One region of the Noviherbaspirillum agri genome, then DNA from elsewhere that is predicted to be linked to it. Evidence: predicted binding sites of a transcription regulator. Region 1 holds the regulator's gene; each other region holds the start of a gene.
The links. Region 1 encodes LexA, which represses DNA repair genes until DNA is damaged. Its sites were predicted from a motif close to ACTGTATNNNNATACAGT; they were not measured.

Region 2: recA (recombinase RecA) is a predicted target of LexA. The motif match lies at 1,236-1,253, and genes of this name have one in related genera.
Region 3: ACYVIA_RS18205 (DUF2471 family protein) is a predicted target of LexA. The motif match lies at 1,109-1,126, and genes of this name have one in related genera.
Region 4: imuA (translesion DNA synthesis-associated protein ImuA) is a predicted target of LexA. The motif match lies at 1,303-1,320, and genes of this name have one in related genera.

Annotation. Positions count from the first base shown of each region.
Region 1 covers NZ_BAAGWA010000018.1:19,092-21,294, forward strand. Annotated here, with positions in the region: gene rpsF (30S ribosomal protein S6) at 1-287, opposite strand, end outside; gene lexA (transcriptional repressor LexA) at 532-1,197, shown strand; gene ACYVIA_RS20240 (RNA methyltransferase) at 1,431-2,189, opposite strand.
Region 2 covers NZ_BAAGWA010000002.1:110,445-112,647, reverse strand. Annotated here, with positions in the region: gene ACYVIA_RS03235 (sensor histidine kinase N-terminal domain-containing protein) at 1-384, opposite strand, end outside; gene ACYVIA_RS03230 (response regulator) at 394-1,104, opposite strand; gene recA (recombinase RecA) at 1,343-2,203, shown strand, end outside.
Region 3 covers NZ_BAAGWA010000013.1:57,625-59,827, reverse strand. Annotated here, with positions in the region: gene ACYVIA_RS18215 (efflux transporter outer membrane subunit) at 1-53, opposite strand, end outside; gene ACYVIA_RS18210 (MarR family winged helix-turn-helix transcriptional regulator) at 58-498, opposite strand; gene ACYVIA_RS18205 (DUF2471 family protein) at 1,155-1,463, shown strand.
Region 4 covers NZ_BAAGWA010000001.1:523,230-525,432, forward strand. Annotated here, with positions in the region: gene ACYVIA_RS02230 (Y-family DNA polymerase) at 1-590, opposite strand, end outside; gene imuA (translesion DNA synthesis-associated protein ImuA) at 523-1,257, opposite strand; gene ACYVIA_RS02240 (endonuclease) at 1,399-2,203, shown strand, end outside.

The DNA.
Region 1 (2,203 bases):
TCGGCCTTCTTCATCTTGACGGTGAGGTGGCGCAGGACAGCATCGTTAAACTTGAAGCCGGTTTCGATTTCAGCCAGGGTCTCGCTGTCGCATTCGATGTTCATGCAAACATAGTGCGCCTTCGCCAGCTTCTGGATCATATATGCCATCTGGCGGCGGCCCCAGTCTTCAACACGGTGGATCTTGCCGTTACGGGCGGTGACGATGCCCTTGTAGCGGTCGATCATCGCGGGCACTTGTTCGCTTTGGTCCGGATGGACAATAAAAACGATTTCATAATGACGCATGTAATCTCCTTGTGGTCGGATTAAACGCCCACCTCGGCGTCAAGACGAGTGTGGGAAGAGGAAAGCCCGACATAATAGCTTGAAGACAAAGAAACTTCAATGCTTTCAAACCCTTAATCCTCCTCAGCAATCCAAATCCCAAATAGTCGGAAATAGCGTCATTTAGGGCTTGCATTCACATAATGCCTGTATAAAAATACAGGCTGTCTATATAAACAGCGCCAATTGGCGCCGGGTTTCCACCATGATCAAATTGACCGCCCGCCAGGAACAGATCCTCAACCTGATCCGCGAAGCTATTGAAAACACCGGCTTCCCGCCTACTCGCGCCGAGATTGCCGCTGAACTTGGCTTTCGCTCTGCCAATGCCGCGGAGGAGCATCTTCAGGCGCTCGCACGCAAAGGTGCCATTGAAATATCACCCGGCACATCCCGGGGAATCCGCTTGCGCGATATGCATGCCAACGGCGCATCGAGTCGATCCGCCACGCGCCAGATGGCACTCCCTCACGCGTCTTTGATGCAGCTTAGCCTGCCCCTCGTCGGTCGTGTAGCAGCTGGCTCCCCAATCCTCGCGCAAGAGCATATTGAGGCCACGTATAGCGTCGATCCGTCACTGTTCTCCGCAAAGCCGGACTACCTGCTGAAAGTCCGGGGACTGTCGATGCGCGATGTCGGAATTCTTGACGGCGATCTGCTTGCGGTGAAAAAAACCGACAATGCAAAGAATGGCCAGATCGTTGTGGCGCGACTGGGTGATGATGTCACCGTAAAACGCTACAAAAAGTCTGGCTCCATTATCGAACTTTTGCCGGAAAATCCAGATTTCGAACCGATCCGGGTCGATGCAAACGAGGATAGCTTTGCACTGGAAGGCTTGGCCGTAGGTTTGCTGCGCGCCTGGGGCTAAATGTCTTTTTTGCCATAACGACTCCAGGCAAACCAGCGGAGCAACCAGGTATAACCGTAAGGCGCCCTACGGCACTGAGGCTACACTGAACAAGTCCCGCGATGGCACGTGCCGGAATTCGGGACGGAGCGCAGGGCGCAAACCGGAGCCATGGTCGGACCATTGCAGGGATTTGCGACGCTATGAACAGTCGGAAGCAGGATGCGCGACGCGCGTGAACATTTTGCTTAGCCCTAAGTGCGCAGTTTCACCAGAATCTGGCGCGCGATACCTCGCAAGATATTGACCTCTTCCGTTTCGAGCTGAGCACGCGAAAACAAACGCCTCAGGCGAGGCATTAGTTTCTTCGGATTCGCCGGATCAAGGAAATCGATGGCGACCAAGGCTTCTTCCAGGTGGGCATACATGCCTTCAACTTGCGCAAAGCCGGCAGCTTCACCCTGAAAACCGATTGGCGCTACCGGAAGGACGTCGCCACATGTAGCCATCCTTGCTTCGTATGCAAGTACTTGGGCAGCCTGTGCAAGGTTTAACGAGGAATAATCCGGGTTGGCCGGGATATTGATCAGCGCATTACACTTCTCGATGATTTCATTCGGGAGACCGTAGCGCTCGCTCCCGAAGACAAGCGCGGCATTCAGACTTGACTCTGCGGCGATCTGCTCCGCGAGAACGCGCGGCGTTAGCAATGGCGGAGAAAACTCTCTCAATCTCGCACTTAACGCTGCTGCAAAATTGCATCCTTCCAGCGCCTCCTCTATGTTTTCAACGATTCTTGCGGTCGCGAGGATATCCTGCGCGCCGCTGGCGAATGCGACAGCCTCCTCTTGCTGGAGCGCATCAGGGAAGCGCGGATCGACCAGCACTAGCTGCGAAAAACCCATCGTTTTCATTGCGCGTGCAACAGCTCCGATGTTACCGGGATGACTGGTCTGGACGAGCACGAACCGAAGGCGGTTAAAAAGAGGGGTATTGGTTTGAGGCTGGTTCATTTAGAATAGCGGGA
Region 2 (2,203 bases), on a different contig from region 1:
ATCACCGTCAATATATTCGCCATGCGGACCGCGGACCTGAAAATAGACATAGTCAACGTCGTCTGCACGCAGGATGTCCCGCGCAGGGGCAGGAAGCTGCGTCACGATCTTGCCGTTGACTTCCTTGACTTGCTGGGCAACGACGATTGCACGGTCATCCAGCGCGCGATCGAAAGGATAATTGGCGATTGATTTCGCCACCAGATAGGTGACGGCGATGCTCATTGGCCAGAGCAGCAGCAGTGGCACCAGCATCCAGTCCAGGATTTCGCCGAACAGCGAGCGCTGGATACGTTCCTCAGGCTGGGTCTCGACTGAAGTGTATGGCGGAGGTGTGTCGGAAGTAGCGGAGGCGCTCGCATCCGGACGATAGGCGTTGCTCATGAAACCAGGTCAAGGCGTAGCCGGAGTGCTGGTCGTGCCTTGTGCGTTCGGCTCGGAATATTTCTCCAGGCAATAGCCGAGGCCACGGACCGTCGCAATGCGTACGCCGCCACCTTCGATCTTCTTGCGCAGGCGGTGCACATATACTTCGATCGCGTTGTTGCTGACTTCCTCGCCCCATTCGCACAGGTGGTCAACCAGCTGTTCCTTCGATACGAGGCGGCCGGTCCGCTGGAGCAGCACTTCCAGCAATCCCAGCTCGCGCGCCGACAGGTCCAGCATCTGGTCATTCATGTAGGCGATGCGGCCAACCTGGTCGTAGGAGAGGGGGCCATGCTTGATTACCGTCGGGCCGCCCCCGGCGCCGCGGCGCGTCAGTGCCCTGACGCGAGCTTCCAGTTCGGACAGGGCGAACGGCTTGGGCATATAGTCGTCTGCCCCCAAGTCCAAACCCTTGACGCGCTGTTCGATTGAATCGCTTGCGGTGAGGATCAGGACCGGCAGGCGGGAGTTGCGTGCGCGAAGGCGCCTTAGCACCTCAAGCCCGGCCATTTTCGGCAAGCCCAAGTCCAGGATCAGCAAGTCAAAATCCTGCGTGGACAGCGCTGAATCGGCTTCCAGCCCATTCTTTACACAATCGATTGCGTAGCCTGACTGCCGCAGGGAGCGCGTTAGTCCATCGGCTAGTACACTATCGTCTTCGGCAAGCAAGATACGCATTCTGGCACTCTGCAATCAGATTGTTACGTAGTCTATTTCTTTTCATTACTACCGGCAAGGCGAAGCCCTTCACCTATTTATCTGCATTGTGAGCGCTTTTTCAAGAAGTGGAATTTGCGCTTGCATACGGCACTGTTTTTTTATACAGTATGCATTGTAACGTCAAATTCAACTCGCAATAATTTGCCAATCGGCTTGCGCGAGTGACCAACCATCTAACCGTCGAGAGATTCTATTTATGGATGACAAGAAATCCGCGCAGAACCCGGAAAAGAGCAAGGCACTTGCTGCGGCGTTGGCGCAAATCGAAAAGCAATTTGGTAAAGGCTCCGTAATGCGCATGGCCGATGGCGCCGTCGCCGAGGAGGTGCAAGTGGTGTCGACCGGCTCGCTCGGTCTGGATATTGCACTTGGCGTCGGTGGACTGCCGCGCGGCCGCGTCGTCGAAATCTATGGTCCGGAGTCTTCCGGTAAAACGACGCTGACCCTGCAGGCAATTGCAGAGATGCAAAAGCTCGGCGGCACCTGCGCATTCATCGATGCGGAGCATGCATTGGACGTCGTTTATGCGCAGAAGCTTGGTGTCAATTTGTCAGACCTGCTGGTCTCCCAGCCGGATACCGGTGAACAGGCCCTTGAGATTTGCGATGCATTGGTACGCTCCGGTAGCGTCGACCTCGTGGTCGTCGACTCGGTGGCAGCGTTGACGCCTCGTGCAGAAATCGAGGGCGACATGGGTGATTCCCTGCCGGGCCTGCAGGCACGCCTGATGTCCCAGGCGCTGCGCAAGCTGACGGGCAGCATCAACCGTACCAACACGCTGGTGATCTTCATTAACCAGATCCGTATGAAGATCGGCGTCATGTTCGGCAACCCGGAGACGACGACTGGCGGCAATGCGCTGAAATTCTATGCATCGGTACGCCTGGATATTCGCCGCACCGGCTCTATCAAGTCCGGTGATGAAGTGATCGGTAATGAAACCAAGGTCAAGGTTGTGAAGAACAAGGTTGCGCCGCCGTTCAAGGAAGCGCACTTCGACATCCTCTACGGAGAAGGTACGTCGCGCGAGGGCGAGATTCTCGACCTGGGTTCGGAG
Region 3 (2,203 bases), on a different contig from region 1:
GAAAGCAGCGCCGGGAGGAGGGCGATGCCGGTTCTTCGTAAGGTCTTGTTCATGTTGTTATGCGTTATTGATCATGCGGCGCAGAAAGGACTTGAACTGCTCCACTTCTTCCGGAGTGAACTCACGCAAATGGTGGTTCAGCAGTTCGACGGCCACTTCCTTCATGCGGTCGGCGATTTGCCTGCCCTTGTCCGTCAGCGCCACCTCGACGATGCGTCTGTCCGCACTGCTTCGGCTGCGCTGTACGAAGCCTTTTTCTTCCAGGCGGTCGAGCATGCGGGTCATGGCGCCCGTGTCGGTCATGCTCGAACGGGCCAGATCGGCTGCAGTGCTCGGTCCGTTTTGCAGCCGAGAAAAGATGCCGTACTGCGCATGCGTCATATCGAACTCCGCCAGGCGTCGGTCTACGCTGACGGCGAGCTGCGTGCCGGCCCTCTTGAGGAGGTAACCGATGCTCTCTTCGAGTGAATAGGTTTGGGTGGAATAGGGTTTCGTCATCGTTGTTTCCAAGGCTTGGGCGCAATATACCTGCCTAGGCAGCGACAGTCAAGGCAGTGGGTGCCGAGGCAGCATATTGCCAGATGCAAATTAGGTGTGTTCTTCGGAGAGCGCCCGGGGGAAAGTTTCGCCACATGGGGTCATGCCGTTGAGTTAGGAGCGTTCTTGAGGACGATCAACACCGAGGCAGGACATTGACCGTTCAGTCGAATTGTCGGCCGGGCCGTTCGCCTTTCCAGAGGGTGAGCTCACGCGGCTGAAGGCGTTGTAGGAGGGCCGGCAGTTTCCCTGCACCCATGCTACGGGAGCCCGGTGCAGTTCGTACTGAATCACTGGATCAGACGGAAGGCACGAATAAAGCGGATTTCGGCTGGGGCAGCATTTGATGCGTGCAATCGGCTTTGGCCATTTCTCAGTCTGAGTAGACTGTACGCTGTTAGCGGCGTGGGCTTTGGTCGGTAGTAGGTAGTTTTGTGTCTGCCGGTTTGTACCGGTTCTGCGAATACGTTCTAGCCAACGGCGCACTCGCGCCACGCAGTTTACATAATATAAATTATGCGTATTAAACATCTAGAGCTAGATCAGAACCCTCAATCCGATTTTGATCTATACTGTACGTCCATACAGTATACGGATGGACATTCATGATGAACCGAATGACTCTCTTTGAAGGATACAAGCTGATCGCCGTCAAGGAACGGCTTGCACTCGCCGTGAATTCTATCGCGGAGCGCCATCGAACTGAGGGCCGCGTCCTCACCTGGCGTCTCGTGCATGAGATCGAAAAGGAAGCAATCAAGACACTGGAAGAAGCTGGCGATCTGGATATCAAGTACATCCGGATGGTTCGTTCCTCGCGCTGGGGCTATGTTCCCAAGGTCGATCAAGTGGCAGACTTGAAGAGTCATAAGGCCTTGCCGGTCGCGCTTACGATGATCCAGAACGCGTATTTCTCCTGCCATTGACTGCGACCGACTGCCCGACCCGTCCAAACTTGCAGGCAGCGTCTAGGCGGTCTGCCCTGTAATCAAGCACAAGTCGATTTCACAGATTGCGGATCTTCATTTGCCGAACTGACAATCGAAGCGACGACGGTCTCCATGTTTTCAGCCTTTGAAAACTCGCCCCGGCGGCCATGTGCGCCGACACGTCTAGTCATTGCTCCACACTCGCAATGCGTGGTCAAGTCAGAGATTCGCCAAAGTAAACGATTGAACGGATTGTCAAAGCGACTCAGTCCGCGATAAAACTTGATTACCGACTGAAAGTATTTTATTTAATGTGATTTCTGCGTAGTTTGCGCAAGCCTCTGATTCTGAATCGATATCTCGCAAATCACGTGTTTTTGGCTCGAGCTAGAAAGCACTTTAAGTTCCCGCTTTACCTTATGAACATGTTTTGGAAGTTGCGGTTTTCTCGAGAACCAGAGTGCCAACTTGTCATCCGCACAGCTGGAGAAAAATGGAAGAAAAGGAGACAAGGCGGATCACAAAATCGATGATTCCACCGTCTCTGGGGCTGCAGCTTGTCGACAAAACTTTTACTTGGTCACATGTGCCACGCTTACTGCCCGTCGTCCACCGCAGCCAATCTCGCACCACCGCTGCTTGCCGTATCTGGCGCATTCCGCGTGTCGGAAGGTCCCTCTGCTTCCCCGCCTCGCTCGCTGATAGCCAGGATAAATGCCGAATAGCTAACGCCCCTT
Region 4 (2,203 bases), on a different contig from region 1:
CGCAGGCTATGGCAGCCGATGCCGGTCAGCCATTCCTCGTAGGGGCGGGCAGCGGGCAGCAGCATGCAGGGCAGGGCATCCAGCCGGCGCATCATGCTCTCCATGCGGATCACGCGGCGCACTGCCGCACGTCCATGGTGCGGCTGGCAGCGCGCAAGCAGCCATGCGCCTTGTGCCGTCGGTGCCATGCCGATCTGCGGCGTGAAGCCAAGCGCGAAGACGCTGGCGCGCACCAGCCGGCTCAAGGCGAGCCGCCCGCGGAATGCGCGCAGGCTGGCGCTGACATCGAGCAGCAGGCTTGCTTTTTCCGCATAAGCGACTTCCGGCGTGTACTGCAGCAAGGCGAGGGCGATATTGTCCAATGCTTCCTGTTCGCGCGCGCCATCGCGTTCGTGCAGGACGGCATCGGGACACAAGGCCTGCACGCCGCCGCGGCGCATGCCGAAGCGCACACCCGCATCGGCTGCCTGTTCGCTGATGGCCAGCACCTGCGTGCGGTCGACAACCACATGTCGGCCTGCTTCAGACCAGTTCGGCCGGAATGCTTCGAGCGGCAGGTGTGGCAGGTAAACGCCGATCCAGGTGCGCATGGGGTGCTGTCAGTGTGCGTGTGAGTGATTGGGAAGGTGCCGCAGGCGCATCCTGCAGCGGCAGGAAAAGCATTTCATCGCGCTGCGGACCGCGCCGCTTGACGATGTCGAGTCCGATGCCGCCGCTAGCCGGGCGCAGCGCCAGCCGCAAGGGCGCAGGGGAGGCATCCTGCACGCTCGCCAGTGGCCGCAGCATCCAGAACAGCGTCTGCGCGCTTTGCGCCGCCAGGTGCAGGCGGCGCAGCGACTCGCTGCGAATTTGCGATTGCCACAGCAGCAAGGCGCCGCAGCTGCCATTGCGCAGTACCTGTTCCGCCGCCCACAGCGCATCGGCGCTGCGTTGCGTGTTGATCCACAGGATGCGTTCGGCCGGCAGGCCCCATGCCGTCCAGGCAGCGATCTGCGGCAGGTGGGGCGGCTGGACCAGCGCAATGCGGTGGTGGCTGGCGATCCTGTTCAACGCAGGGCGCAGCAGCCGCATTTCGCCGATGCCGGCCTGCTGCAGCAGCAGTTCGATCAGTGCCGCGCTCGGCCAGCCGCCATTGGGCAATTCCTTGTCGAGCGCGCCATGGCCGGTCGGCACGACCGTAGTGTGGTGCGATCCCATCTGGTTCGCACGCCAGACGGTATGGGGTAGTGACGATATGGTGGAAACTAATGCGGACATCGAGGCCTCTTATGCTTTTCGGCTGCATGCCGTTAATCAATTTATACTGTATAAATATACAGTAAACATGCGAATCCGTTTAGCCAGATTGGTTATGGATTTGCGCCCTCCTTATATTTTTTAAAAGCTGTTTTGCCTTCCATGCAAGCCCGCATCACCTCGGTTGGATTAGTGATCCGGCCCGAGCCCGCCGATAGCTTCGAATATCCGCATCACATCGATCGCGCCAGCCTCGCTGCCTTGCCATCCAAGCCGGGCATCTACATTTTTCGCGGCGAGCAGGATCAGCCGCTCTACATCGGAAAGAGCGTCAACATCCGCAGTCGCGTGCTGTCCCATCTGCGCACGCCGGAAGAGGCGCGCCTGCTGCAGCAAAGCCGCCATGTCGAGTTTCGGCGCACGGCCGGCGAGATCGGTGCACTGCTGCTGGAATCCCGCCTGATCAAGGAAATGCAGCCGCTGCATAACAAGAAACTGCGCCGCACGCGCGAGATGTGCACACTGCGCCTGCTGCCCGGGGCTGTGGCGATGCCAGAAATCGTGTATGCGCGTGACCATGATTTTGCAAAGACCGAAGACCTGTACGGCCTGTTCGCCACACGCAGGGCGGCGCTGGAAAAGCTGCGGGAGATCGTGGATACGGAAAGGCTATGTCCGGCGCTGACCGGGCTGGAAACGCCGATGCGCGGGCGTGCCTGTTTTGCGCGCCAGATATCGCGCTGCCTCGGCGCCTGTATCGGCGAGGAGCCCGCCGAGACGCATCACCGCCGGTTGCAGGCTGCGCTGCAGGAAATGCGGATCATGATGTGGCCTTATGCAGGCCCGATGGGCATCGTCGAGGAGTGTGACGGCTGGAAGCAGATGCATGTCATCGACCACTGGTTCTATGTCGGCTCCATCGACCATCTATCCGGTGCGCCTCCCGTGCGCATTCCGGCACGGCGGA